Linked DNA regions of Pararhizobium sp. A13. The protein of the gene in region 1 interacts with the protein of each later gene in a pairwise test. Links are inferred from orthologs where the notes say so. Each region holds a gene or a part of one and is shown in the gene's direction. Other genes may lie near its edges.

The links.
Region 2: the proteins of dnaA (region 1) and WI754_RS12385 interact in binary tests that used the Escherichia coli proteins (3 or more experiments, as listed by UniProt). The link is inferred for Pararhizobium sp. A13 from one-to-one orthologs.

Annotation. Positions count from the first base shown.
Region 1 is NZ_CP149510.1:1,347,473-1,360,704, reverse strand. What follows is about bases 297-3,139. They hold dnaA (chromosomal replication initiator protein DnaA), read left to right. Parts: upstream 297-913; coding sequence 914-2,365; downstream 2,366-3,139. Other genes in these bases: WI754_RS06540 (M17 family metallopeptidase), read right to left, coding at 2,543-3,139. In the rest of the region: more of WI754_RS06540, read right to left, coding at 3,140-3,934; WI754_RS06535 (tetratricopeptide repeat protein), read left to right, coding at 4,077-4,901; WI754_RS06530 (LysR family transcriptional regulator), read right to left, coding at 4,913-5,803; WI754_RS06525 (oxidoreductase), read left to right, coding at 5,912-6,763; WI754_RS06520 (type II secretion system F family protein), read right to left, coding at 6,835-7,821; WI754_RS06515 (type II secretion system F family protein), read right to left, coding at 7,834-8,844; WI754_RS06510 (CpaF family protein), read right to left, coding at 8,853-10,331; WI754_RS06505 (CpaE family protein), read right to left, coding at 10,364-11,653; WI754_RS06500 (CpaD family pilus assembly protein), read right to left, coding at 11,683-12,348; WI754_RS06495 (type II and III secretion system protein family protein), read right to left, coding at 12,451-13,232. UniProt on the Escherichia coli protein: Plays an essential in the initiation and regulation of chromosomal replication. Binds in an ATP-dependent fashion to the origin of replication (oriC) to initiate formation of the DNA replication initiation complex once per cell cycle.
Region 2 is NZ_CP149510.1:2,521,321-2,532,625, reverse strand. Bases 7,473-10,468 are described here. They hold WI754_RS12385 (replicative DNA helicase), read left to right. Parts: upstream 7,473-8,218; coding sequence 8,219-9,718; downstream 9,719-10,468. Other genes in these bases: WI754_RS12380 (TerC family protein), read left to right, coding at 9,863-10,468; rplI (50S ribosomal protein L9), read left to right, coding at 7,473-7,823. Outside these bases: WI754_RS12425 (aldo/keto reductase), read left to right, coding at 1-465; WI754_RS12420 (class I SAM-dependent methyltransferase), read right to left, coding at 611-1,651; WI754_RS12415 (GGDEF and EAL domain-containing protein), read left to right, coding at 1,961-3,964; WI754_RS12410 (GrpB family protein), read left to right, coding at 4,506-5,066; rpsF (30S ribosomal protein S6), read left to right, coding at 5,331-5,780; rpsR (30S ribosomal protein S18), read left to right, coding at 5,793-6,041; WI754_RS12395 (DUF2232 domain-containing protein), read left to right, coding at 6,246-7,223; more of rplI, read left to right, coding at 7,248-7,472; more of WI754_RS12380, read left to right, coding at 10,469-10,507; alr (alanine racemase), read left to right, coding at 10,640-11,305. UniProt on the Escherichia coli protein: The main replicative DNA helicase, it participates in initiation and elongation during chromosome replication. Travels ahead of the DNA replisome, separating dsDNA into templates for DNA synthesis.

The DNA of each region.
Region 1 (13,232 bases):
AGGCGCGTGGCGAGTCAAGATATTTTTTATTTTTTTTGTTTTTCGCCAGCTAACTTCCGGGCCAAAAATCAAAGCCCTTGATTCAAAAGCGATTCTCTTGCGCAGGCTTCTGGCCGATGCAGGACACGCTATGAGAGTCAACGCCCAGCTCTTACCGAACCGTAAAAATCACGATTGATCTTGTGTCACGATCCTGCCTAAATGCCTCCCACAGAAGGCGCGGGGGATACCTGTAGACAAGATGAAAAGGCGGCCTTTCAACGGGCTGCGCAGTTTCACTTGAACCTTCTGTAACGGGGTGGTTCCACAACGTTCCATCAATCAGTACAGGGTGTTTTCAGCCGCGCAACATGTTTGCTCGGAATGACACTTTGCTATCTATGATTGTAAACGTGGGTACAACCTCGAGACACCCGATCATGCGTCAGCGACGGCTTTACCGTGCTGCGCAGAGATGGTGGCCGCAATGCGGACGAGGACGCATTCGCAGCAACTGGCCTGCCCTTTTTGTAACGAGGGTCGGGAAAGGCCGGTCGAGGGACGAGGGACTGAACGGAACCGGCATTTACACGAGGGCCGGCACCGGACACTGGAATGAACCCGTGCAAGCGGGACATGCGTTTTGCCTTTAGGCCAAACGGATTTGCACGGAAACCGGACCAAAAGAGGAAGATGAGGATTCCTCTTTTGGCACGGAGAGCGTTTGAATTGGGCGGCATGCCTTTGAACAAGGGCCGTTCACGACAAACATAAAGGCTGACGCCGGCAGCAATGACGGCGTCGCGGAATGATATTGGAAGGCGGCAATATGCTAAGTAATTCGGTGACGGCGGCGATTGTATTCGAAAACGGGGAGAATGGACGTCAGATCGCGGCAAACCCGTCTGGCGGTGCGGCAGCGGAAAAAGGCGAGATGGGCCATAGCGCGCTTTTCGAGCGGGTCAGTGCGCGCTTGAAAGCCCAGGTGGGCGCCGATGTTTTTGCCAGTTGGTTCGGCCGGTTGAAACTGCACTCCGTCTCAAAGAGCGTCGTGCGGCTATCTGTACCGACGACCTTTCTGAAATCCTGGATCAACAACCGCTATCTCGACTTGATCACCAACCTCTTCCAGCAGGAGGATGCGGAGATCCTGAAGGTGGAAATCCTGGTGCGCAGTGCCACACGCGGCGCGCGGCCCGGCCTTCACGAGGATGCCCCGCAGGCAAACCACACCGACACAGTCGCACCGGCAACTGCGCGCCGGGCATCGGCGCAGCCGCTTGCCCATCATGCCGCAGCCACGGTCAGCACTCTTCAGAAGCAGCAGCCGGTCGCGGGACCGTTGTTCGGTTCGCCGCTCGATCCACGCTACACCTTCGAAAGCTTCGTCGAGGGCTCCTCGAACCGCGTCGCCCTTGCCGCTGCAAAGACGATCGCCGAGGCCGGCGCCGGTGCCGTGCGTTTCAACCCGCTGTTCGTCCATTCGACGGTCGGTCTTGGCAAGACGCATCTGTTGCAGGCAATCGCCACGGCGGCGATCCAGAGCCCGCGCGTACCGCGCGTCGTCTACCTGACGGCCGAGTATTTCATGTGGCGCTTTGCAACCGCGATCCGCGACAATGACGCGCTCTCGCTCAAGGAAACGCTGCGCAACATCGATCTTCTGGTGATCGACGACATGCAGTTCCTGCAGGGCAAGTCGATCCAGCATGAATTCTGCCATCTTCTCAACATGCTGCTCGACAGCGCCAAGCAGGTCGTCGTTGCTGCCGACCGGGCGCCGTGGGAACTGGAATCGCTCGATCCGCGCGTTCGCTCGCGGCTGCAGGGTGGCGTTGCCATCGAAATGGACGGCCCTGACTACGAGATGCGCCTCGAAATTCTCAAGCGCCGCCTCGAGGTCGCCCGGCAGGACGATGCCTCGCTGGATATCCCGGCCGATATCCTGAGTCACGTCGCCCGCAATATCACGGCGAGCGGCCGCGAGCTGGAAGGCGCCTTCAACCAGCTGCTCTTCCGCCGCAGCTTCGAGCCGCAGCTGTCGATCGAGCGCGTTGATGAGCTGCTCGGCCATCTGGTCAATGCCGGCGAGCCGCGCCGGGTTCGCATCGAGGACATCCAGCGCGTCGTCGCCAAGCACTACAATGTGTCGCGGCAGGAACTGGTCTCCAACCGCCGCACGCGGGTCATCGTCAAGCCGCGCCAGATCGCCATGTATCTGGCCAAGACGCTCACTCCCCGCTCCTTCCCGGAAATCGGCCGCCGTTTTGGCGGGCGCGACCATACGACGGTGCTGCACGCCGTGCGCAAGATCGAAGACCTGATTTCCGGCGACACGAAGCTCAGCCACGAGATCGAGCTCTTGAAGCGGCTGATCAACGAGTAGTGGACCATCGGGTCCTCATCTGAAGAGGGTTTACCCCCCTGTCCCTCCGGGACATCTCCCCCTCAAGGGGGAGATTGACAGCGACTATCGTGCGCCCCTTACTTGCGCTTATGAGCGGCACGAACGATCTCCCCCCTTGAGGTGACAGAGGGGGGAAGCCCTCCGCAAGCGAACGACCTACTTCTTCCCCTTCGCGATCAGATGATACAGCGCGCGGATCGCCTGCGCCTCGCCGCCAAGCGGCGAGTGCGGGCGTTCGGTCGGGGCCCAGCCGAAGATGTCGAAATGGGCCCAGCTCTTGCTGTTGGTCACGAAGCGCTTGAGAAAGAGCGCCGCAGTGATCGATCCGGCCATGCCGCCCGACGGCGCATTGGTGAGATCGGCGATGCGGGCTGAGATGTCCTTCTCGTAACCCTTGTAGAGCGGCATGCGCCAGAGCGGATCGTCGACCGTGAGGCTCGCTTCGGTCAGATCATGGGCCAGATCCTCGTCGTCGGTGTAGAAGGGCGGCAGGTCCGGGCCAAGCGCGACGCGGGCGGCGCCGGTCAGCGTCGCCATGTCGATGATGAGATCGGCTTCCTCCTCGTCCGCATAGGCGAGCGCATCGGCAAGGATCAGGCGACCTTCGGCGTCGGTGTTGTCGATCTGCACCGTCAGGCCCTTGCGGCTGCGATAGATATCGCCCGGCCGGAAGGCATTGGCGGAGATCGAGTTTTCGACGACGGGCACGAGCACCCTGAGATCGACCTTGAGCTTCGCATCCATGATCATCAGCGCCAAGCCCATGACATTGGCAGCACCGCCCATGTCCTTCTTCATCAGAAGCATTGAGGCCGCCGGCTTGATGTCGAGGCCACCCGTGTCGAAGCAAACGCCCTTGCCGACCAGCGTCACCTTGCGATGCCCCTTCTTGCCCCAACGCATTTCCAGCAGCCGCGGCGCTTCGGCGCTGGCGCGGCCGACGGTGTGGATCAGCGGAAAGTTCTGCTTCAGCAGATCGTCGCCGGAAACGACGGAAACCTTTGCCTTGTAGTGCTCGCCGAGCGCCCGGAAGGCCTCCTCCAGCGCATTCGGCCCCATGTCGTTGGTCGGCATGTTGATGAGATCGCGGGCGAGGAAAACACCCGCAAGCTGGCGCTTGATATCGGCGGCATCGGCATCGGCCGGGATCATCAAGGTCGGCGCTTCGCTCGCCGCAGCCTTGTAGCGGTCGAAGCGGTAAGAGCCGAGGCCGTAGCCGAGCGCCAGGCGGTTGGCCGTCAGCGGCGCGGTCTCGATATGCCATTTTCCGGCTGGCAGCGCGCGCGCCAGCTTGCCGGTCAGGAACGGTGCTTCCGACGGATTGGCGCCCAGCCCGAACAGCGCGCCGCCGAGCTGGCCGTCTTGCGAGGGGATCAGCAGAACCGCGCCGGATTCCGCCTTGAAGCCCGCCTTGCGTGCCCAGTCGAGCGCGATCGGATCGATTGCGCCGAGATCGATATGGGCCGGTGTCACCGCGAAGATCGGCAGGGTCTTGCCGGCACTGGTGTTGAACGGCGACGGACGGTCGATGAATTGATAGGAGGCCATGGAAATCCTTAAGAAGGCACGGTGCAGAATCACCCGATTAACGCTCTGTTAGGGTTAACAGATTATTGCTGGAGTGAAGATTGCGCCGATTTGTTGGGGATTGCATCCGGTGCTCTATCGAATTGCTTAAGGGGCATTGGCAATGACGTCACGCGGACACTCGTCTCTTTCCCATCACCGGTTTCTGAAAGCCGCCTCTCTGGCGGCCTTCGTCGCGCTGGCGCTGTCCGGCTGTGCGACGCAAAAGAAGGAGCTGACGACCGGCTCCATTCCGACGGCCAATTTCTCCAAGCCGGTTCAGTCGATGAACGCGACGGAACTTGCAGCAGCGGCGGAGAGCATCGGCGAGGCCTATGAGCGCAATCCCAAGGACCGCAATGCAGGCTTGAATTATGCCAATATGCTCAGAATGACCGGCCGCAATGCGCAGGCCCTGGCGGTGATGCAGCAGGTGGCGATCAACTACCCGACAGACCGCGAAGTGCTCGCCGCCTATGGCAAATCGCAAGCTGCTGCGGGTCAACTGGAACAGGCGTTGAACACGATTTCCCGCGCCCAGACGCCGGACCGTCCGGACTGGAAGTTGAAATCGGCGGAAGGCGCAATCCTCGACCAGCTCGGCCGCGCGTCCGAAGCGCGTCAACGTTATCGCGAGGCGCTCGACATCCAGCCGAACGAGCCGACGGTCCTTTCCAATCTCGGGATGTCCTATCTTCTGAACAAGGACCTGAAAACGGCTGAAACCTATCTGAAATCGGCGGTCAGCCAGCCCGGCGCCGACAGCAGCGTCCGGCAGAACCTGGCGCTAGCCGTCGGACTGCAGGGACGTTTTGCCGAAGCCGAGCAGATCGCCCGGCAGGAGCTTTCTCCCGATCAGGCGGAAGCCAATGTCAAATATCTGCGCTCGATCATGTCGCAGCAGAACGCTTGGCAGAAGCTCTCCAAGGAAGACAAGGCCACGAACTGACGAACGTCGGCTCAGCGCTTAGCCCTCACGAAATCCAGGAAGGCGCGCAACGGCCCGGGCAGCTGCCGTCTGCTGGGATAGTAGAGGAAAAAGCCTGGATAATAGGGGCACCAGTCCTCCAGAACGCTGACCAGCCGCCCCTCCGCGACTGCTCGGCTCGCCTGACTTTCGAAGACATAGGCGAGCCCCGCACCGTCCATCGCAGCCTGCAGCATGATGTCCTGATCACCGAGCGTCAGCGGCCCCTGGACATCCATATCGACTTCAAGGCCACCCCGTTCGAACTCCCAGCGGTAGAAGGCTCCACTGGCAAACCGGTAGCGGATGCAGGGATGATTTTTCAGATCGTAAGGCGTAACCGGCTTCGCATGCCGCTCGAAATGATCGGGTGAGGCAACGACCGTGAAGCGGTGACGCGGCCCGATCGGAATGGCGATCATGTCCGCCGCGATCGTCTCGCCGAACCGGACGCCCGCGTCGAAGCCGCCGGACACCATATCGACAAGCGCGTCGTCGACGACGATCTCGACCTCGATTGCGGGATGCTCACTGAGGAACCGTGCAACGGTCGGCAGCAGCACGAGCTTTGCGGCGGCGCGAGGTGCGTTGATTCGAAGTTTCCCCAACGGTCGGCCGCGGAATGTGTCCAGCTCTTCCAATGCCGCGTCGATGTCGAGAAAGGCCGGGCGGACCCGTTCGAAAAGCCGCTCACCGGCCTCAGTCAGGCCGACACCCCGCGTGGTCCGGTTAACGAGCCGAACATCCAGCCGCTCCTCGATCGCGCGCAATGCATGGGAAAGCGCCGAGGCGGTCACGCCGAGATCGACCGCGGCCTTCCGGAAGCTCCGATGCTGGGCTATCGCCAGAAAGACGGACAGGTCCTGAGCCCGAATTCGACGCATTGATGAAGTTTCCTCACTGAGTTGCGGAAGAGAAACTAGATTATCTCATCTATCATGCTGAGTTACGTTGTTCCTGCAAGCAAATTCCAACGACGAAAGGAAAACGTCATGCGTGTATGGTTCATCACTGGCGCGTCCCGCGGCTTCGGCGCCCTCATCACCCAGGAAGCCCTCAATGCTGGCGATGCCGTCGTCGCAACGGCGCGCAATCCGCAGACCGTCATCGACCGCTTTGGCAATCACCCCAATCTCCTTGCCGTCGCCCTCGACGTCACCAATGAGAGACAGGCATTTGCCGCTGTCGAACAGGCCGTCAAGCGTTTCGGCAAGATCGATGTCCTGCTCAACAATGCGGGCTACGGCTTGCTCGGCGCCGTCGAGGAGGCAACGGCCGAGGAGGTCGAAAAGCTCTATGCGACGAATGTCTTCGGTCTGCTGAAGGTGACGCGGGCGGTGTTGCCGCACATGCGTCGGCAGCGCTCTGGTCATGTCATGAACATCTCGTCGATCGGCGGCTATACCGGCTTTCCCGGCTGGGGTGTCTACGGTTCGACCAAGTTCGCCATCGAGGGTCTTTCGGAATCGCTGGCGACCGAGGTCAAGCCGCTGGGGATCGATGTCACCGTCGTCGAGCCGGGTTTCTTCCGCACCGACTTTCTGGACGAAACCTCGCTCGTCATCAGCCCGAGTTCGATTGCCGACTACGAACGGACACCGGCAGGCGCCATGCGCGACTTCGCGGGGGCCAAGAACCACGGCCAGCCCGGCGATCCCGCGCGGCTTGCGAAAGCGATGATCACGCTCGCCAATGCGGAGAACCCGCCACTGCGCATGCCCTTCGGCACCGATACGCTGTCGGCGATCAGCGAGAAAAACGCCAGCGTTGCTCGCGAGGTCGAAATATGGCGCAAGCTTTCTGAATCGACGGACTTTCCGGTCGAGACCGTTGCCGCCAAGTGACTGAAAGACAAAGCACCGCCCTCGGAGGGCGGTGCTTTGTCGTGTCTGCATTCTGCGCCGGGTGCTTGGGCTCAGAACTTGTCCGAAACCTGGATTCCGGCCGGCCCGAGAATAACGGCAATCAGGACCGGCAGGAAGAACAGGATCATCGGCACCGTCAGCTTCGGCGGCAGGGCAGCCGCCTTCTTTTCGGCCTCGTTCATGCGCTGGTCGCGGCTTTCCTGGGCAAGCACCCGCAGCGCCTGGGCGATCGGCGTACCGTAGCGGTCCGCCTGGATCAGGGCCTGCATGACCGACTTGACCTCGTCCAGCCCGGTTCTGGTCCCGAGATTTTCCAGTGCCATGCGCCGATCGGGCAGGAAGGAGAGTTCCGCAACGGTGAGGACCAGTTCCTCGGCCAGCGGGGCCGACTGCGCGGCGATTTCGTCGGCCACGCGCCGCATCGCGAGTTCCATGGAGATGCCCGATTCCACGCAGATCAGCAAAAGGTCAAGCGCGTCCGGCCAGGCCCGGCGGATCGAATGCTGGCGTTTCGAAACGGCATTCGAAATGAAGATATTGGGCGCGTAGAAGCCAAGATAGCCAATGCCGATGACGGCGAGGATCCGCATCGGCAACGGTTTTTCGCCGAGATAGCCGAGGAAGAAAATGTAGAACGCGCCAACCGCAAGGAACAGAAACGGCAAGCACAGGCGGGCGACCAGAAACATGTTCAGCGCGTTCTGCGACCGGTAGCCGGCCGATTTCAGCCGGTTGACGGTCTTGTCGTCGACCAGCGCCTTGCGCAGGTTGAGCCGCTCGACGATCTGGCGCACCGACGTGTTGTTCTGGGCGCGCAGGGATGCCTTGCCGCCGGACACCTCGGCATTCAGGCGGGCGCGTTCGCGCGCCCGGATCAGTTCCCGTTCGGTGGCAACGGATTTCATCCGTTTGTCCAGATTTCCCTTCTCGAAGAAGGGTATTGCCAGCGAATAGAACGTCGCCAGCACCGCCACCGCCACCAGAAAGGCGACGATGACGTTCGGATCGGTCAGGGTATTGATCATGCCCTCGCTCATGCCGGGGCCTTCCTAGATGTCGAAGTTGATCATGTTGCGCATCACCCAGATGCCGATGCTCATCCACACCGCCGAGCAGCCCATGATGATGTGGCCGCGCGGATCGGTGAAGAGGATCATCATGTATTGCGGAGACGTCATGTAGACCATAAAGGCGACGATGAATGGCAGGGCGCCGATGATGCAGGCCGATGCCTTGGCTTCCATCGACAGCGCCTGGACCTTGGCCTTCATCTTCTTGCGTTCGCGCAGCACCTTGCCGAGGTTGCCGAGCGCCTCGGAGAGGTTGCCGCCGGCCTGCGCCTGAATGGCGATGACGATGGCGAAGAAATTGACCTCCGGCAGCGGAATGCTGTTGATCATGCGGGCGCAGGCTTCCGGAATATTGAGGCCGACCTGCTGCGCCTCGATGATGCGTCTGAATTCGGTCTTCACCGGCTCCTGCCCGTCACCGGCGATCAGCCGGATGGCGTCGTTGAGCGGCAGGCCGGACTTGATCGATCGCACCATGACGTCAAGGGCGTTGGGAAATTCGTTGAGGAATGCCTTGCAGCGGCGCTTGATCAGGAAGTTGACGAACCAGCGCGGAAAGCCGGCCGTGCCGATGAGAAGAATGCCGGCAACAATCGGCAGCATGGCCCCGGCGATCAGCGCGATCAAGGCAGCAATCACACCGAAGACAACGCTGGCAATGTAGAATTGGGGGATCGATATCTTGAGACCGGCCTGCATGAGCCTGATCTTCATCGAAGGTTTCGCCTTGGCAGATTTTTCCTGCTGCTTTTTCTCGAGATCCTTCAGCGAATCCTGTACCGATTTTCGTCGCTTCGACATCTCGGTCATGCGGTCGCGCGCCGCCTTGACCTTGACCCTGTCGGTTTCGGCGGATTTCACCTTGCGGACGCGGCTTTCGGCCTTCTTCTCGGTTTCGATGCGCGTGAACAGGATGCCATAGGCAAGGCCGGCCGTTGCAAGGGCGACGAGACCGACGATAGCCAGAATGGTGATGTCTATTCCGAACATGAAAACGATCAGTCCTTTTCCATCGCGTCGAGCGTCGCGGCCAGCCGCTTGTCCTCGTTGAAATAGCGGGCGCGGTCCCAGAAATGCGGGCGGCCGATGCCGGTCGACTTGTGGCGGCCGATGATCTTGCCGTTGGCGTCTTCGCCGTCGATCTCGTAGCGCATCAGGTCCTGAGTGATGATGACGTCACCTTCCATGCCGATGACTTCGGAGATGTGGGTGATGCGGCGCGAACCGTCGCGCAGACGCGCCGCCTGGATAATGATGTCGATCGAACCGGCAATGATTTCGCGGACGGTCTTGGCCGGCAGCGTATAGCCGCCCATGGCGATCATCGATTCCATACGGGCAAGGCATTCGCGCGGCGTATTGGCGTGGATGGTGCCCATCGAGCCGTCGTGGCCGGTGTTCATCGCCTGAAGCAAGTCGAAGACTTCTGGTCCGCGCACTTCGCCGACGATGATCCGCTCGGGCCGCATACGCAGGCAGTTCTTGATGAGATCACGCATGGTGATCTCGCCTTCGCCTTCGATGTTCGGGGGCCGGGTTTCAAGGCGCACCACATGCGGCTGCTGCAGTTGCAGTTCGGCCGTATCCTCGCAGGTGATGACGCGTTCATCGAGATCGATATAGCCGGTCAGGCAGTTGAGGAGGGTCGTCTTGCCGGAACCGGTACCGCCGGAGATGACGACGTTGCAACGGACGCGGCCGATGATCTGCAGGAGCACCGCGCCTTCCGGCGTGATGGCGCCGAACTTGACCAGCTGGTCGAGTTTCAGCTTGTCTTTCTTGAACTTACGAATTGTCAGAGCCGTGCCGTCGATGGCGAGCGGCGGGGCGATGACGTTGACGCGCGAGCCATCGGGAAGGCGGGCGTCGCAGATCGGCGAGGATTCGTCGACGCGCCGGCCGACCTGGGAGACGATACGCTGGCAGATCGACAGGAGCTGGGCGTTGTCGCGGAAGCGAACCTCGGATTCGATCGTCTTGCCGCCGACTTCGATGAAGGTTTGGCCGGCGCCGTTGACCATGATGTCGGCGATGTCGTCGCGTGCGAGCAGCGGTTCCAGCGGACCGTAGCCGAGAACGTCGTTGCAGATGTCCTCGAGCAGCTCCTCCTGCTCGGAGATCGACATCGCGAAATTCTTGATCGTGATGATGTCGTTGACGATATCGCGGATTTCTTCGCGTGCGCTCTCGTTGTCGAGCTTGGCCAGCTGCGAAAGGTCGATCGTGTCGATCAGAGCCGAGAAAACCTGGGACTTGGTGTCGTAGTAGTCCTCGGTCCGGGCTGCCTTCTTTCGGATGGGCGGCGGAGACGGCTGCGCACGGGTCACCGGCATAGCTTCGCGGGCAGGCTCCGCAAGAACGGGCGCAGCCTGCCGCTCGGTTGCGGCTACGGGAGCAGCGGCGGGCACGGGCGTTTGCATAGGAGGGCTGATGGAGCCACCCTTTCCGAAGCCGTCGTTTCCTCGTTTACCAAACATGCTCTAAAATCCGATTTTCGTTCAAATGTCAGTTATTTGCGCCCAAGCATCCCGAGCATCTTGCCGAGGCCGCCCTTCTTGGCCTTCTTGGCCGTCGCCCTGCCCGTCACGAGATGGGCGAGTTGCGAGAACGTCTCGGCCGTCGGCGCCTTCTTGTCGATCTCGGCAATCATCCGGCCGCTGTTGGCCGCATTGCCGAACAGCACGGCATCGAACGGAATGATCGCGACCGGCTCGATTTCCAGTGAATCGCAGAAGTCGCCCGGTGATATTTCCGGCCGCTTCGGCATGCCGACCTGGTTCAGCACCAGATGCGGCGTCTTGTCGTTCGGCCGGATTTTCTTCAGCGAATCGAACAGGTTCTTGGCGTTGCGCAGGTTGGCGAGATCGGGCACCGCGACGACGACCACCTCATCGGCTTCCGCCAGCACCGTGCGTGTCCAGTCCGCCCACAGATGCGGCACGTCGAGCACGGAGACCGGCGCATTGCGCAGCAGGATTTCCATCAGCGGCTGGAACGCCGTTGCATCGAAATCATAGGGGCGGTCGAGCATGGACGGTGCCGCAAGCAACGACAGATGCTGCGAGCACTTGGTCAGGAGGCGATCGAGGAACACCTCGTCCAGGCGCTCCGGGGAGAAAACCGCTTCGGAAATACCCTGCGGCGGGTCCTGGTCGAAATTGATGTTGGCGGTGCCGTAGGGCAGGTCAAGGTCGGCAAGCACTACCTCGGTCGAGAACAGGTTCGAAATGCCCCAGGCGCAATTATGGGCGAGCGTCGAAGAACCGACACCGCCCTTGGCGCCGATGAAGGCAATGCTGCGGCCGAGCGGCTCGGCTTCCGGATCGACGAAGATGGTAGCGATGGCGCTTAGAATGTCCGGCATGGCGACCGGTGCCACGATATATTCGGAAATGCCGTTGCGGATCAGTTCGCGATAGAGCGGGATATCGTTGTAGCGACCGATGATGATGACCTTGGTCGAGGGATCGCAGACGGCGGCAAGTGGCGCCAGTTCCGCCATTAGCAGGCGCGGTTCCGTCGAGGTTTCAAGAATGACCAGGTTTGGCGTCGGCGCGGTCGAAAACATGTTGGCAGCAGCGGCGATCGAGCCGCTGTTGATCCGCAGACTGACCTTGCTCATCCGCCGGTCCTGGCCGCAGCGCTCCATCATCCGCTGCAGGGCTTCCGTTTCGCAGAAGGCATGCACGGAGATGCGGGGAAGCGGCCGCAGGTGATCGACGTCGCTCGGGCGGACCGCATCGGCAAAGCCATCCGGCTCACCGGAAGCGGTCTCGATCTTGTAGTCAATCGTGCTCATGGTACTGTCCTGTCAAACCGTCCGGAATATCAATTGTTGTTGATGTTGATAGTCGTTTCTGTCCCGGTTGAGACACCACGGTAGTCCTTGATTACTTCGCCGCGCTGAACCGCATCGATCGGCGACATGGCGCGCGGGCCGAGCAGATCCATCGGGTTGGAAACCTGCGCGGCAAGATTGGCCTGGCTGGCGCAACCAAAATTTTCATAATTCTTGTTCTCGATCGTATTGGCGACAAGATCCTTCGGCCAGTTGCCGCAAGGTGCGGTCTTTGCCGTGATCGCCGTATAGCTGAGCCGGATCGGTGCGGCGTCACCATCGCCGCTTGCCTGATAGCTCGCCTCGGCCAGCCGCCCCGCCGGAATGCCGGCGCCGACCAGCACGCCGCGGATTTCCTTGCGCAGCGCCGATGCGGCGTGAGCATTGACCGAGCCGGTGGGCACCAGGATCTGCACCGTGCCGGTTGCAGAATTTCTATAACTGTAAGCAAAGCCGCGGATGACGTCGCGTGCGCCCATTGTCAGATGCCGGTCGCTGGAGGCAATCGGCACATCGATTGCGTGTTCCGCTTCGGCAATCACGATCGGATGGCGGGTGCGGTAGTCGTCGGGCAAGGCGCCGGTCGACATGCCGTCGCGGTTGGCGCAGCCGGCAAGGGTTGCGCCCGCCACCAGCAAGGCGCCGATCGCAAGCATCCGCGCGAGACGAGCCGAACCGGTGGAGGTGTTTGGCCGCATGGTCGATTGCCCCTTGATATTGCGGTTCAGGATGATCTTGGTCGTCATGTCCGGTCCCGCCTATTTGTAGATGAAGCCGACATTGCCGTGGTACTCCCCGACCGGGGCTGCCTGACGGTTGCCGTAGATGCGATTGACTTCGCCGAGAAATGCGCTCGACAGGTCGTCGGTCGGATTGAAGTTGTCATCCGGCCGCGACAGGTCTGCACGCGCAACCGGCTGGACCAGATAGGGCGTCGCGATGATGACAAGCTCCGTCTCGTTGCGAATGAAGTCCTTCGAGCGGAAGAGCGTCCCGAAAATCGGAATCTTGGAAACGCCGGGAAGACCGGACATGGCCTGGCGGATATTGTCCTGCACCAGACCGCCGATTACGATGGAGCCGCCGGATGGAAGCTCGACGCTGGTGGAAGCCTTGCGGCGACGGATCGACATATAGGTCTGGCCAGGGATGCTGGCCGCATTGGCGTTGACGACAGACCCTTCCCAGGTGGGCTCGGAAACCTCGGTGGCAATTTCGAGACTGATGCGGCCGGGCCCGAGGACGACCGGCGTGAAATCCAGGCCGATGCCGTATTCCACCGTCTCATTGGTACGCGTTATGGCGCCATCCTCATCGATCTCCTGTTCGGAGGGCAAGCGATATTCGCCACCGACGGAGAAGCTCGCCTTCTTGCCGGAAATCGCGGTCAGGCTCGGCTCCGCCAGCGTGCGCATGACGCCCGCCTGCTCCATGGCATTGATATAGCTGGTAAAGCCCATCGTACCGGAACCGATCGTGCCAGTAACCGAAGACGCTATGGCACTGACCGCATTGCCGAGATTGGCCGGGTTGCGGAACG
Region 2 (11,305 bases), 1.2 Mb from region 1 along the record:
CTTGCCGAGAAACACGGCCTGCCGCGCATCGCCTCCATACAGAACGAGTACAACTTCCTGTACCGCGCCTTCGATCTCGACCTCGCCGAAGTCAGCCATCACGAGGATATCGGCCTGCTCGCCTATTCGCCGCTCGCAGCCGGCCTGATGACCGGCAAATATCTCAACGGCGCGTGCCCTGCAGGTTCCCGCCTCTCCATCAACGGCGACCTTGGCGGCCGCTACACCGAATACCAGGGACCCGCCGTCGCCGCCTATGCCGAACTCGCCCGCGCCCACAGCCTCGATCTCGCCCAGATGCAACTCGCCTTCAGCCTCACCCGCCCCTTCATGACCTCGGTCATTATCGGCGCGACGAGCATGGCGCAGTTGAAGACGGATATCGGCGCCAAGGATGTAAAGCTGTCGGCGGCGGTGATGGAAGGGATCGGGCATCTGCATCGGCAGTTCCCGGCGCCGATCTGAAGAATACCGAAACGCAGCCGGTCAATGGCTGCCTGGAGCAGGAGACGGTGTGAGACAGGCATCATGGCTGCGGCCAACCTTCTGATCCCACACCAGGATGGCCCGCTGCGCGCAGCAGGCCATCGCAAAGCCTAAACTCAAACGTTCACAAACGCCTGATCGTGCCGTAGACGATGTTCCGGTTCGCGCCGAACCAGACACTCGCGTCAACGCTGTTGCGCTCGACGCTCGAATTGATGACATTCCACATGTCCGCCTCCGAGCGCAGCAGCAGCGCCCAGTTCATGTAGGACTCCATATAGCCATCGTCGGCCATGTCGTCGGCGAAATTGGCGAAGAGGAAGACGCCGCCCGGCTTCAGCATATCCATGCAGGCCTGCGTCAGCTTGATCGCGACTTTGTCGGCGAGATAGTCATAGAGGCCAGCGGCATAGATGAAATCGAACTTGCCAAGCTGATGCTTCTTGCTGAGCAGCCCGCGGACCGAACCATCGATCGCCTCGATGCAGGTGCCCTGGAAATCCCGTGTGATCGATCCGATGCTGAGAGGATCCTGATCGAGAGCGACCCACCGCCTGATCCGCCCTTCCTGGAGCGCGACCGAGCTGTCGGCCTCCCGCAGATGGCCGGCGGCGACCGTGAGTATCTCGGTTTCGGGGCCTTTTTCCGCGGCGATCTCGTCAACGTAGCGGGTCAGAATGTCACGCCGCTCCCTGACCGCGACGGGGCCGGGCGCGTTCCTGGTATATTCATAAATCCCGAGCCCAAGCGGCGTGGATTTTGCGACTTCGTGCGCAACGGCCGGGTGGCCATAGATGAAGTCGATCAAGCTCGCGTCACCGGAATAACCGCGCGGCTTCTCGAAAGACCAGCGCGTGAACGGATCCTGCTGAAAGATCTTCGCCGACGGATGGCTCTGCACGATCGGGATCAGCGCCTGCCAGACGCTTGGTTCGAACTTGTTGCGCGTCTCATGAAGCGCCCCGATAAGCCGCTTTACGGTCTGCGCCGGATCGCGGCGTTCTTCGATCTGCTGCAGGGCAATCGCCAGCACGAGCGCGAGTTCAGCTTTCGCTGTTGCGAGCTGATCATCGTGTCGGTCGGTTTTGGCGGGGGAAAGTTCGGTGATGATGGCTTGGGGGGTAATCAGGCTTTCGCCGTCGAAGGCAATGTTAAATTGGGACACTCGAACCTCGTGGGTTAATAGATCATTAATATAATGGTGAAAAATAGATGAAGTGCCAATCCGAGCGACCCCGTTTTCGCGGGTTATGGTTAATGCACTCGCGTGTCGGTTGACTCCGCCGCGGGTGCGTCGACGCTCGTCGCCAAGTTCAGAAAAAGTTAATGCACCTGTCCTATTGTGCCGAAAACTGCTGCCCTTTCCTGATAGCTTGCCTATCCGGATGGCCGGCGTGGGGCGACTGAGACAGCGTCGACTGTTGGAAAGAGACCTCAAGCTCTAGAGAATGCGACGCAACGCAATGGAAAGTGCATGAAGCACACGTTGGCCGACGTAGTTGAAATCGATCTCCATACCGAGCCGCCGAGACCGGCCTCGGCGGAGCTTCGTGCGCTCTATCGGGAGGAAGGCCAAAGCACGCGCAGGCAGGCCACCAGACAAGGACTCTGGATCGCCGTCGCCGCCTATCTTCTGTTTTCGATCACCGACATTTTGCTCGTTCCGGACGTCGCGCTCTACGCGATCGCCGCCCGCTTCGCCGTCGGCATCGTCGCAATCGCCGCGCTCGAAATACAGGTCCGCTTGAATGCCAGCGCGAACGCGATCGATGCCACCAGTGCGTGCGCGGTTATCCTTGCCTATGCCGGTTGGCTATGCACGGCCATGATGACATCGGATATTCAGAGCATATCCTACTACATGGTCTTCGGTGCCATCTTCATGATGAGCGTCAACCTGTTCTTCAGCTTCCACTTTCGCCTTTCAGTCGTTGCATCGGTCGTCATTCTCCTCATTTTCCTGGCCGCTCTGCTGTCCTTCCCACCGATGGACCCCACCTACAAGCTGGCATTCGGGACCTTTTGCGCCTCCTGCTTCGTCTTCACGTCCTATGTGAACTGGAAGCTCAACAGGGAACGCTACAAGGTCTTCCTCAACGCCCTGGAGGCGAAGGTTCAGCACAACGAGGCATCCGAACGGGGAAAAGCTCTGCTGAGGCTGTCGAACACCGATCCCTTGACGGGTCTTGCAAATCGCCGGGCAATCGACCAGAGGCTGCGTTACTACTGGGACGACTGGCAAAAATCCGGCCGGAACTTTGCAGCAATCCTGATCGACGTCGATTTCTTCAAGAGATACAACGACTGCTACGGCCATCAGGAGGGCGATCGCTGCCTCATCCTCGTCGCCAATGCACTCGAGGCCTCGATCAGTCCCTACGGCGGCTCGATCGGACGCTATGGCGGCGAAGAGTTCATCGTTCTCGCTCGCCTGGACACCGGCGAGCGGGTGGCGGATCTTGCAGAAGCCATTCGTCGCACGGTCGAGGACCTGGCTCTGGCGCATGGGCAGCGGCGGGATGGGACCTCGATCGTCACCGTCAGCGTTGGCGCCTCGTTTACCAGGAATCAAACGGGTACGAAGCTCGAGAAGATCATCCACGAGGCGGACCGCGCGCTTTATGCAGCCAAGGCAAGCGGTCGCAATTGCGTCCGCCTGTTCGATCCGAACGATCCCCAGAGCAGCGATGAGAGCGAGAACGTCGCGGCTTTGCTGAAGATCGCGATCGACCAGAAACTCGTTTCCCTCGTCTATCAGCCGATAAGAAACGCCGTGTCGGGCCGGATCGAAGCCGTCGAGGCGCTGATGCGCCTGAGAATGCTGGATGGCACCGCGGTGACGCCGAGCCTTTTCATTCCCGTCGCGGAACGAACCGGCGCCATCCTGGAGCTGGGGCGCTGGGCCATACGGACGGTGTGCCGCGAACTCCTGATGGACGACCACGTGCCGGTCGTCAGCGTCAACGTCTCGCCAATTCAGCTCAAGGCCCCCGGCTTTGCGGCCTCCGTCGCTGCGATCCTCGGAGAGACAGGCGTCGCCGGCGGCCGGCTAGCGCTGGAGATCACCGAAGGTCTCGAGATGGAGATGCATTCGGACATTCTCCGCTGCATCAGCGACCTGAAGACGCTGGGCATCAAGATCTGGCTCGATGATTTTGGAACCGGCTTTGCCGGTCTTTCGTGGCTTCGCCTGATCGATTTCGACACGGTGAAGATCGACCGCTCGTTCCTGCACGATTGCGGCACCCCGCGCGGCAAGGCCATGCTCCAGGATATCATCGGCCTCGTGCGAAATCGCGGCCACAATATCCTCGTCGAAGGCGTGGAAACCGATGACCAGCTCAGGCTCATGCAGGAATTCCGCATAGACCAGGTGCAAGGCTACCACGTCGGCCGCCCGGCACCCGCGGAAAATTTCACGGCGCCCCCACCCGCCGATCCGCGCCGGGCGCGACTGGTCAGTCCACTGCGGGGATGAGGCGGTCGAGGGTTTGCCGCTTTAAGGCTTGGAAGTGGGTCCTCGGGCCTGACCCGAGGATCCACGCCCAGGCCGCGACAGGCTCCGGTGCGGCATACCCTCGGCCTCAATCATCCCCGCTCATCCCTGCCCCTCGCGCCCATGCCATACTCGCCCCCGTCCCGCCCTCGGATACACTGCCAGCCGTGGCAGCCAGGCGGGGCCGGCGCCGGGTTCGGGGAAAGGACGGAAGTCCCCGAGGCCGGGGTTCGCAAGAAGGTTCCCCTCCGCAGGCCGATGCTGCTGCTGCTGCTGCGGGCATGCAATCGCGCAGAGGGCCGACGAGGCCGTAGCGGAACGCGTTTGCGGGCAGAAACCGCCGAACGGGGCGCCGAAAGGTGTCACCTATTCTATTCCTACGAGGCAGCTTTCAGCACCCCGTCCGAACTGCTCTTTGAAAACCACGGCGGTTTTCCGCGCGTGGACGAAGGCGTTGCCCACTTCCGCGCGCTTTGAGAATCGGGCACTGTGCAACCATAACTTGAACCATATGATGCCCAAAATGAGCACAATAAAGGTTGTCGATTACGATCCGGCATGGCCTGGGCTATTCGAGCGGGACAAGTCTCGGATACTGACGCTTATCGGCGATATGGTGAACGATATCCACCATATCGGGAGCACCTCGGTCGTCGGCCTGCCGGCGAAGCCGAAGATCGACATCGATGCAGTGCTTCTCAGTGAAACACTGGTCCCTGCTGCGGTCGAGCGCGTGAAGTCGCTCGCGGAGTTTACCTTTCATGGCGATCCTTACGGCGATGGCATGTGGACCTTCACCTCGGGTCACCGATCCTATGGGACCCGCCTCTACCTCTGCGGGCCGGGAAACGTCACGCACGACAACCGCGTCCTGTTTCGGGACTGGCTCCGCACGCACCCGGACGCCGCCGCCGCATATGCAGCACTGAAGGGCAAGCTGGCAGCGGAGGCAGATGGCGATTGGAAATTCTACACTGGCGGCAAATCCGACTTCGTCGCGAGGACCGTGCGGCAGGCATCCACCGAGCGTGTACGTAGAATAGCGCTACGGATGGAGCGCGCAGGCCACGCGGCCCCGTGCTAATTTCCCCTCGCCCCTTGCTTCCTGGCCGAAAATGCGTATAAGCGCGCTGTTCGCAACATCCGGTCTTCTGGCTGGTGGCTGAACGGAGGGCCGGTTTCCCTTAGAAACCTGTCAGGACCTAAAGGGGTCCAGCCTCCCGTGTCTCCGCTCTCGACCGTCTCGAAACAACACTTTCTTGCCGGCTGTCCGCAGCCAATAGAACAGTCGTTGAGGCTTAGCCGCTGGGGTCCGGGTGACGATTAACGCAAGAAAGGCTTGGCCATCATGGCTCTTTATGAACATGTATTCCTTGCCCGGCAGGATATTTCCGCTCAGCAGGTCGACGCTCTCGTCGAACAGTACAAGGGTGTACTGGAAGCTAACGGCGGAAAAGTCGGGCGCGTCGAAAACTGGGGCCTCAAGTCCCTGACGTATCGCATCAACAAGAACCGCAAGGCTCACTACGTTCTGATGGACATCGATGCTCCGGCACCGGCCGTTCACGAAGTCGAGCGCCAGATGCGCATCAACGAAGATGTTCTTCGTTACATGACCATCGCTGTCGAGAAGCATGAAGACGGCCCGTCCGCCATGATGCAGAAGCGCGACCGCGACGACCGTCCGCGCCGCGATGGCGACCGTCCTGACCGTGGCGGCTTCGGCGACCGTGGTCCGCGCCCGGACCGTGGTGATCGTGAAGACCGTCCGCGCCGTCCGCGCGAAGACCGGGCATAAGGAGAAAAGATCATGGCTGATACATTGTCCGCTCCGGCACGCCGCCCGTTCCATCGCCGTCGCAAGACCTGCCCCTTCTCCGGCGCCAACGCTCCGAAGATCGACTACAAGGACATCCGTCTCCTGCAGCGCTACATTTCCGAGCGCGGCAAGATCGTTCCTTCGCGTATCACGGCAGTCTCCCAGAAGAAGCAGCGCGAACTGGCCCAGGCCATCAAGCGCGCCCGCTTCCTCGGCCTCCTGCCCTACGTCATGTCCTAAGACTTGACCGTCCGTCAGTCTGTTGACTCGACGGAAGCTGACTCAAGGTGAGGCGAACGGCCATCCGGCATCGCCTCACCTTCTCCCTTCCGCGTTGGGCGCGGATCGGAAACGCCGGCGCAAACTTGCGCTAAAACCCATGTTGAGGCTTCGTTCCTTCATCAGGAAACGCCTCTAACTGCTTGATAAGCAGGACAGCGACCCGTGAAGACACTGAATGCAACATCGCTGCTGACCGGCGCGCTTGCCGGCATTACCGCCGCCCTGCTTTTGCTCGGGGCGACGCCGCAGTCGTATTTTGCCATCCTGCTCGTTATCGCTTCCGCGCTGCCTGTTCTCATCGCCGGCCTCGGCTGGGGCAATGCCGCCGCCGCCGTTGCCGTTGTCGTCGCGGGCCTCGGCCTTGCGTTGTTTGCCTCCCCATTGTCTGCCTTTTTCGTCGTGATCCTCATGCTTGCGCCGGCCGCCTGGCTCAGCCACCTCGCCAATCTGGCACGGCCGGCTTCCGAGATCGGTGGCCCGAAGGACGCGCTTGCCTGGTATCCGCTCTCCGATATCCTCGCCCACCTCGTGCTGCTGGTCACGGTCGCGGCTATCATCATTGGCGCGGCGCTGGGATATGATGACCGTTTCGCCAGCATCGTGGTCGATCAGGTGCTGATCGCGATGAAGGCGCAGGACCCGCTGCTCAACCCTGCTCCGGCGGTGGTCGAGCAGATCAAGTCCCTCTTCCAGGTCGCCTGGCCGCTCTTGTTCGGCGCCCTCTGGGTGATGATCCTGTTTGCGGCCTATTACATCGCCAGCCGCATCGTCCAGACCTCAGGCAAAGGCCTGCGCCCGCGCGAGGACATGCCATCGACGCTGCGCATGCACCGCTATTCCATCTTCGCCTTCCTCGGCGGCCTGGTTCTCGCCTTCATGGGCGGCACACCGGCCATCATCGGCGCGCTCATCTGCGGCACCTTCGGCGCGGGCTTCCTGCTTGCCGGGTTCGCCGTCTTCCATTTCCGCACGCGCGGCAAGTCCTGGCGGCTGCCCGTTTTGTGGATCGGCTACATGTCGGTTCTGATCTTCCAGGTGCCGGCATTCTTCTTTCTCCTGTCGGGTCTGATGGACACGCGGCGCGCCATCGCGCTGTCGCCGGCAGGGAAAACAACTGACACTGAAACAAAAGACCTCTGAACAGACAAACGAAAGGACATCACCATGCAAGTCATTCTTCTCGAACGCGTCGCCAAGCTCGGCCAGATGGGCGAAACCGTCAAGGTTCGCGACGGCTTTGCCCGTAACTACCTCTTGCCGCTCGGCAAGGCGCTGCGCGCCAACGAAGCCAACAAGAAGCGTTTCGAAGCCGAGCGCGCGACGCTGGAAGCCCGCAACCTCGAGCGCAAGTCCGAAGCCCAGACCGTTGCCGAACAGCTGGACGGCAAGTCCTTCGTCGTCGTCCGCTCGGCTGGCGAAACCGGTCAGCTCTACGGTTCGGTCGCTGCTCGCGATATCGTTGAAGTTCTGGGTGCCGAAGGCTTCAACATCGGCCGCAACCAGGTCGACCTCAACAACCCGATCAAGACGATCGGCTTGCATGACGTCGTCCTGCACCTGCATGCCGAAGTCGAAATCAAGGTTCAGATGAACGTTGCCCGTTCGGCTGAAGAAGCAGAACGCCAGCTCAAGGGCGAAAGCCTCACCTCTGCCGACGCCATCTACGGCGTTGACGAAGACGCGTTGAAGCCGGAAGATTTCTTCAACCCGGAAGCTGAATTCGAAGCCGAAGAAGAATAAGCTTCTTAAAAGCACGCGGCGCCGATCGCAGCGCCTGTTTTGAACAAAAAGGCCCGCGGCCCGTCCGCGGGCCTTTCTGCGTCTGAGGATGGGCGGTTGCATCCTGAACGGTGGACAGCCGGACAGTTGCCGCCAAAAAATCCTGTGACCGGTTCGAACCGAGGTTAGAATAACCGCTGACGACAGCGATTCGCATCAGAAATCCGGTCAATAGCCAATGCCCGTATCGACAGATTTTTCGCGTTCAGCAGCGGAACCCTGTGAACAACGGTGACGGCTTGCCCCCGGATCAAATGCGTCGGCGGCTGTTGCAGCGATACACTTGACCCCTGGCCCCAACGCTCGCAAATCGGGTACCGCAACCATCAGACCACGCGAGACAGAGACGGAACGCCATGAACGAAGCAGCGCGCAGACTTGTCCCCATTGCCAAGGATCAGGCCGAAGCACAGTATCGCGAAGCGCCGAACAATCTCGAGGCCGAGCAGGCGCTCCTGGGCGCCATTCTCGTCAACAACGATGCCTTCTATCGCGTCTCGGACTTCCTGAAGCCGGTTCATCTCAACGAGCCATTGCACCGCAAGATCTTCGAGGTCGCCGGCGACATCATCCGCATGGGAAAGACCGCCAACCCGGTCACCATCAAGACGTTCCTGAAGGCCGACGAGAAGGTCGGCGACATGACGGTGGCGCAATATCTCGCCCGTCTCGCCTCGGAAGCCGTCTCGATCATCAACGCGGAAGATTACGGCCGGGCGATCTATGATCTGGCACTGCGCCGCTCACTGATCACCATCGGCGAGGACATGGTCAACATCGCCTATGACGCGCCGCTCGACATGCCGCCGCAGAGCCAGATCGAGGATGCCGAACGCCGCCTGTTCGAACTCGCTGAAACCGGCCGCTACGATGGCGGCTTCCAGTCGTTCAACGACGCGGTGGCATTGGCGATCGACATGGCGGGGCAGGCCTTCGAGCGCGACGGTTCGCTCTCAGGCATCTCGACCGGCATTCACTCGCTCGACGCCCGCATGGGCGGCCTGCAGCGCTCCGACTTGATCGTTCTTGCCGGACGTCCGGGCATGGGCAAGACCTCGCTTGCAACCAACATCGCCTACAACATCGCTGCGTCCTATGAAGGCGAAGTGCAGGCCGACGGTTCGATGAAGGCGAAGAACGGCGGCGTCGTCGGTTTCTATTCGCTCGAAATGTCGTCTGAGCAGCTGGCAACGCGTATCATTTCCGAGCAGACGGAAGTCTCCTCCTCGAAGATCCGCCGCGGCGATATTTCCGAGCACGATTTCGAGAAGCTCGTGGCATGCTCTCAACATATGCAGAAGGTGCCGCTCTATATCGACCAGACCGGTGGTATTTCGATCGCCCAACTTTCCGCCCGTGCCCGCCGCCTCAAGCGTCAGCGCGGTCTCGACTGCCTCGTGGTGGACTATATCCAGCTGATGACCGGCTCCGGCAAATCGAGCGACAACCGCGTGCAGGAAATCACCCAGATCACCACGGGCCTGAAGGCACTAGGCAAGGAGCTGAACGTGCCGATCATCGCACTCTCCCAGCTCTCCCGCCAGGTGGAAAGCCGCGAGGACAAGCGGCCTCAACTCTCCGACCTTCGCGAATCTGGTTCGATCGAGCAGGACGCCGACGTCGTGCTCTTCGTGTTCCGCGAGGAATACTACGTCAAGAACATGGAGCCGCGCGACGAGTTCGATCCGAAATATGAAGAGTGGAAGATGCAGTTCGAAAAGGTGAAGGGCACCGCCGACGTGATCATCGCCAAGCAGCGTCACGGGCCGACCGGCACCGTCAAGCTCGCCTTCCAGTCGGAATTCACCCGCTTCACCGACCTCGCCGATCCGTCCTTCACACAGTACGAGCATTGATTGGAAAAGACCGCTTCCGGAGGGTCAATGGGGTTCGCCACGTTGCAAATTGCCGGACTTCCGGATAAGCGAAAACAAAATTAGCTGAATAGCCGCGGCTGCAATGGCCGTGGTCCAACGTCTCTAGTCTGGGGAAATCTCTTCATGGACGCCTTAATCGCGCTGCTGCAGGTGCTTGCGATCGACCTCGTGCTCGCAGGCGACAACGCCATCGTCATCGGTCTGGCGGCAGCCGGTCTTCCCAAGGAGCAGCGCGGCAAGGCGATCCTGATCGGGATCGCGGCGGCGACCGTGCTGCGTATCGCCTTTGCGCTGCTCACGACACAATTGCTCGAAATTCTTGGCCTGCTGCTCGTCGGTGGCATCCTGCTCCTGTGGGTCTGCTGGAAGATGTGGCGTGAAATCAGAACCACCGCGAAGGAAGAAGCCCAAGGTCTGGAAACGCTGACCGGTGAGGATATCGACGAAAACGGCGTGGTCGGCAATCGCGCGCCGCGCAAGACGCTGAAACAGGCCGCCATTCAGATCGTCGTTGCCGACGTCTCGATGTCGCTCGACAACGTGCTCGCCGTTGCCGGTGCCGCGCGCGAACACCCCAACATCCTCATCATTGGCCTTGCGGTGTCCGTCGCGCTGATGGGTGTCGCCGCATCGTTTATCGCCAAGCTGCTGCACCGCTATCACTGGATTTCTTATGTCGGTCTCGCCATCATCCTCTTCGTTGCACTGAAGATGATCTACGAAGGCTTCATGGAAGTGGAGCCGATTCTGACCTCGTCGTTCATGTAATCGGCGAATGGTTGCCGGCGGGAAGACCGCCGGTTGCCGCTGTGAAAAATACGCCGGGAAGCGGCTACAGACTTGCTGCTTCCGCGAACGCTGCAATTGCAGTTGGGGACGCTTGGCTGTATCCCTTTTGCCATGGCCCAATCGCACGATCCCTCCTCCACCCTTCCCGCATTTGATGCCGCCTCCAACCGGTTGATTATCGATCTCGGTGCGCTTGCCGACAACTGGCGCAATATGGACAAACTGTCCGGCAAGGCGCGGGCTGCGGCGGTGCTGAAAGCCAATGCCTATGGCATCGGCATCGAGCCGGCCGCGGAAACGCTCTACGCCGCCGGTGCCCGGGATTTTTTCGTCGCCAATGCCGAGGAGGGCGCGGAACTGCGTCCGCTGGTGCCGGACGGGCGCATCTACATCCTCGCCGGCATGTGGCCCGGCAACGAGCAGCTTTTCTTCGACAACAGCCTGGTTCCGATCATCAATTCCGAAGAACAGTTGGCCTTCTTCATGTCGGTACTGTCGGAACGCGGTGATCACCCTTGCGTGCTGCATGTGGATACCGGCATGAACCGGCTGGGACTGAACGCGTCCGAGGCTCTGGCGCTGGCAAACGACCCGGCCCGCCCGGCAAGCTTTTCGCCCATCCTGGTGATGAGCCACCTCGCCTGCGCCGACGACCCGGCCCATCCGCTGAACCGCCGGCAACTCGAGTCATTCCGGGCAGTTACCGCTGCTTTCGAAGGTATCGAATCAAGCCTGGCCAACTCGGCCGGCGTTCACCTTGGACCGGATTTCCATTTC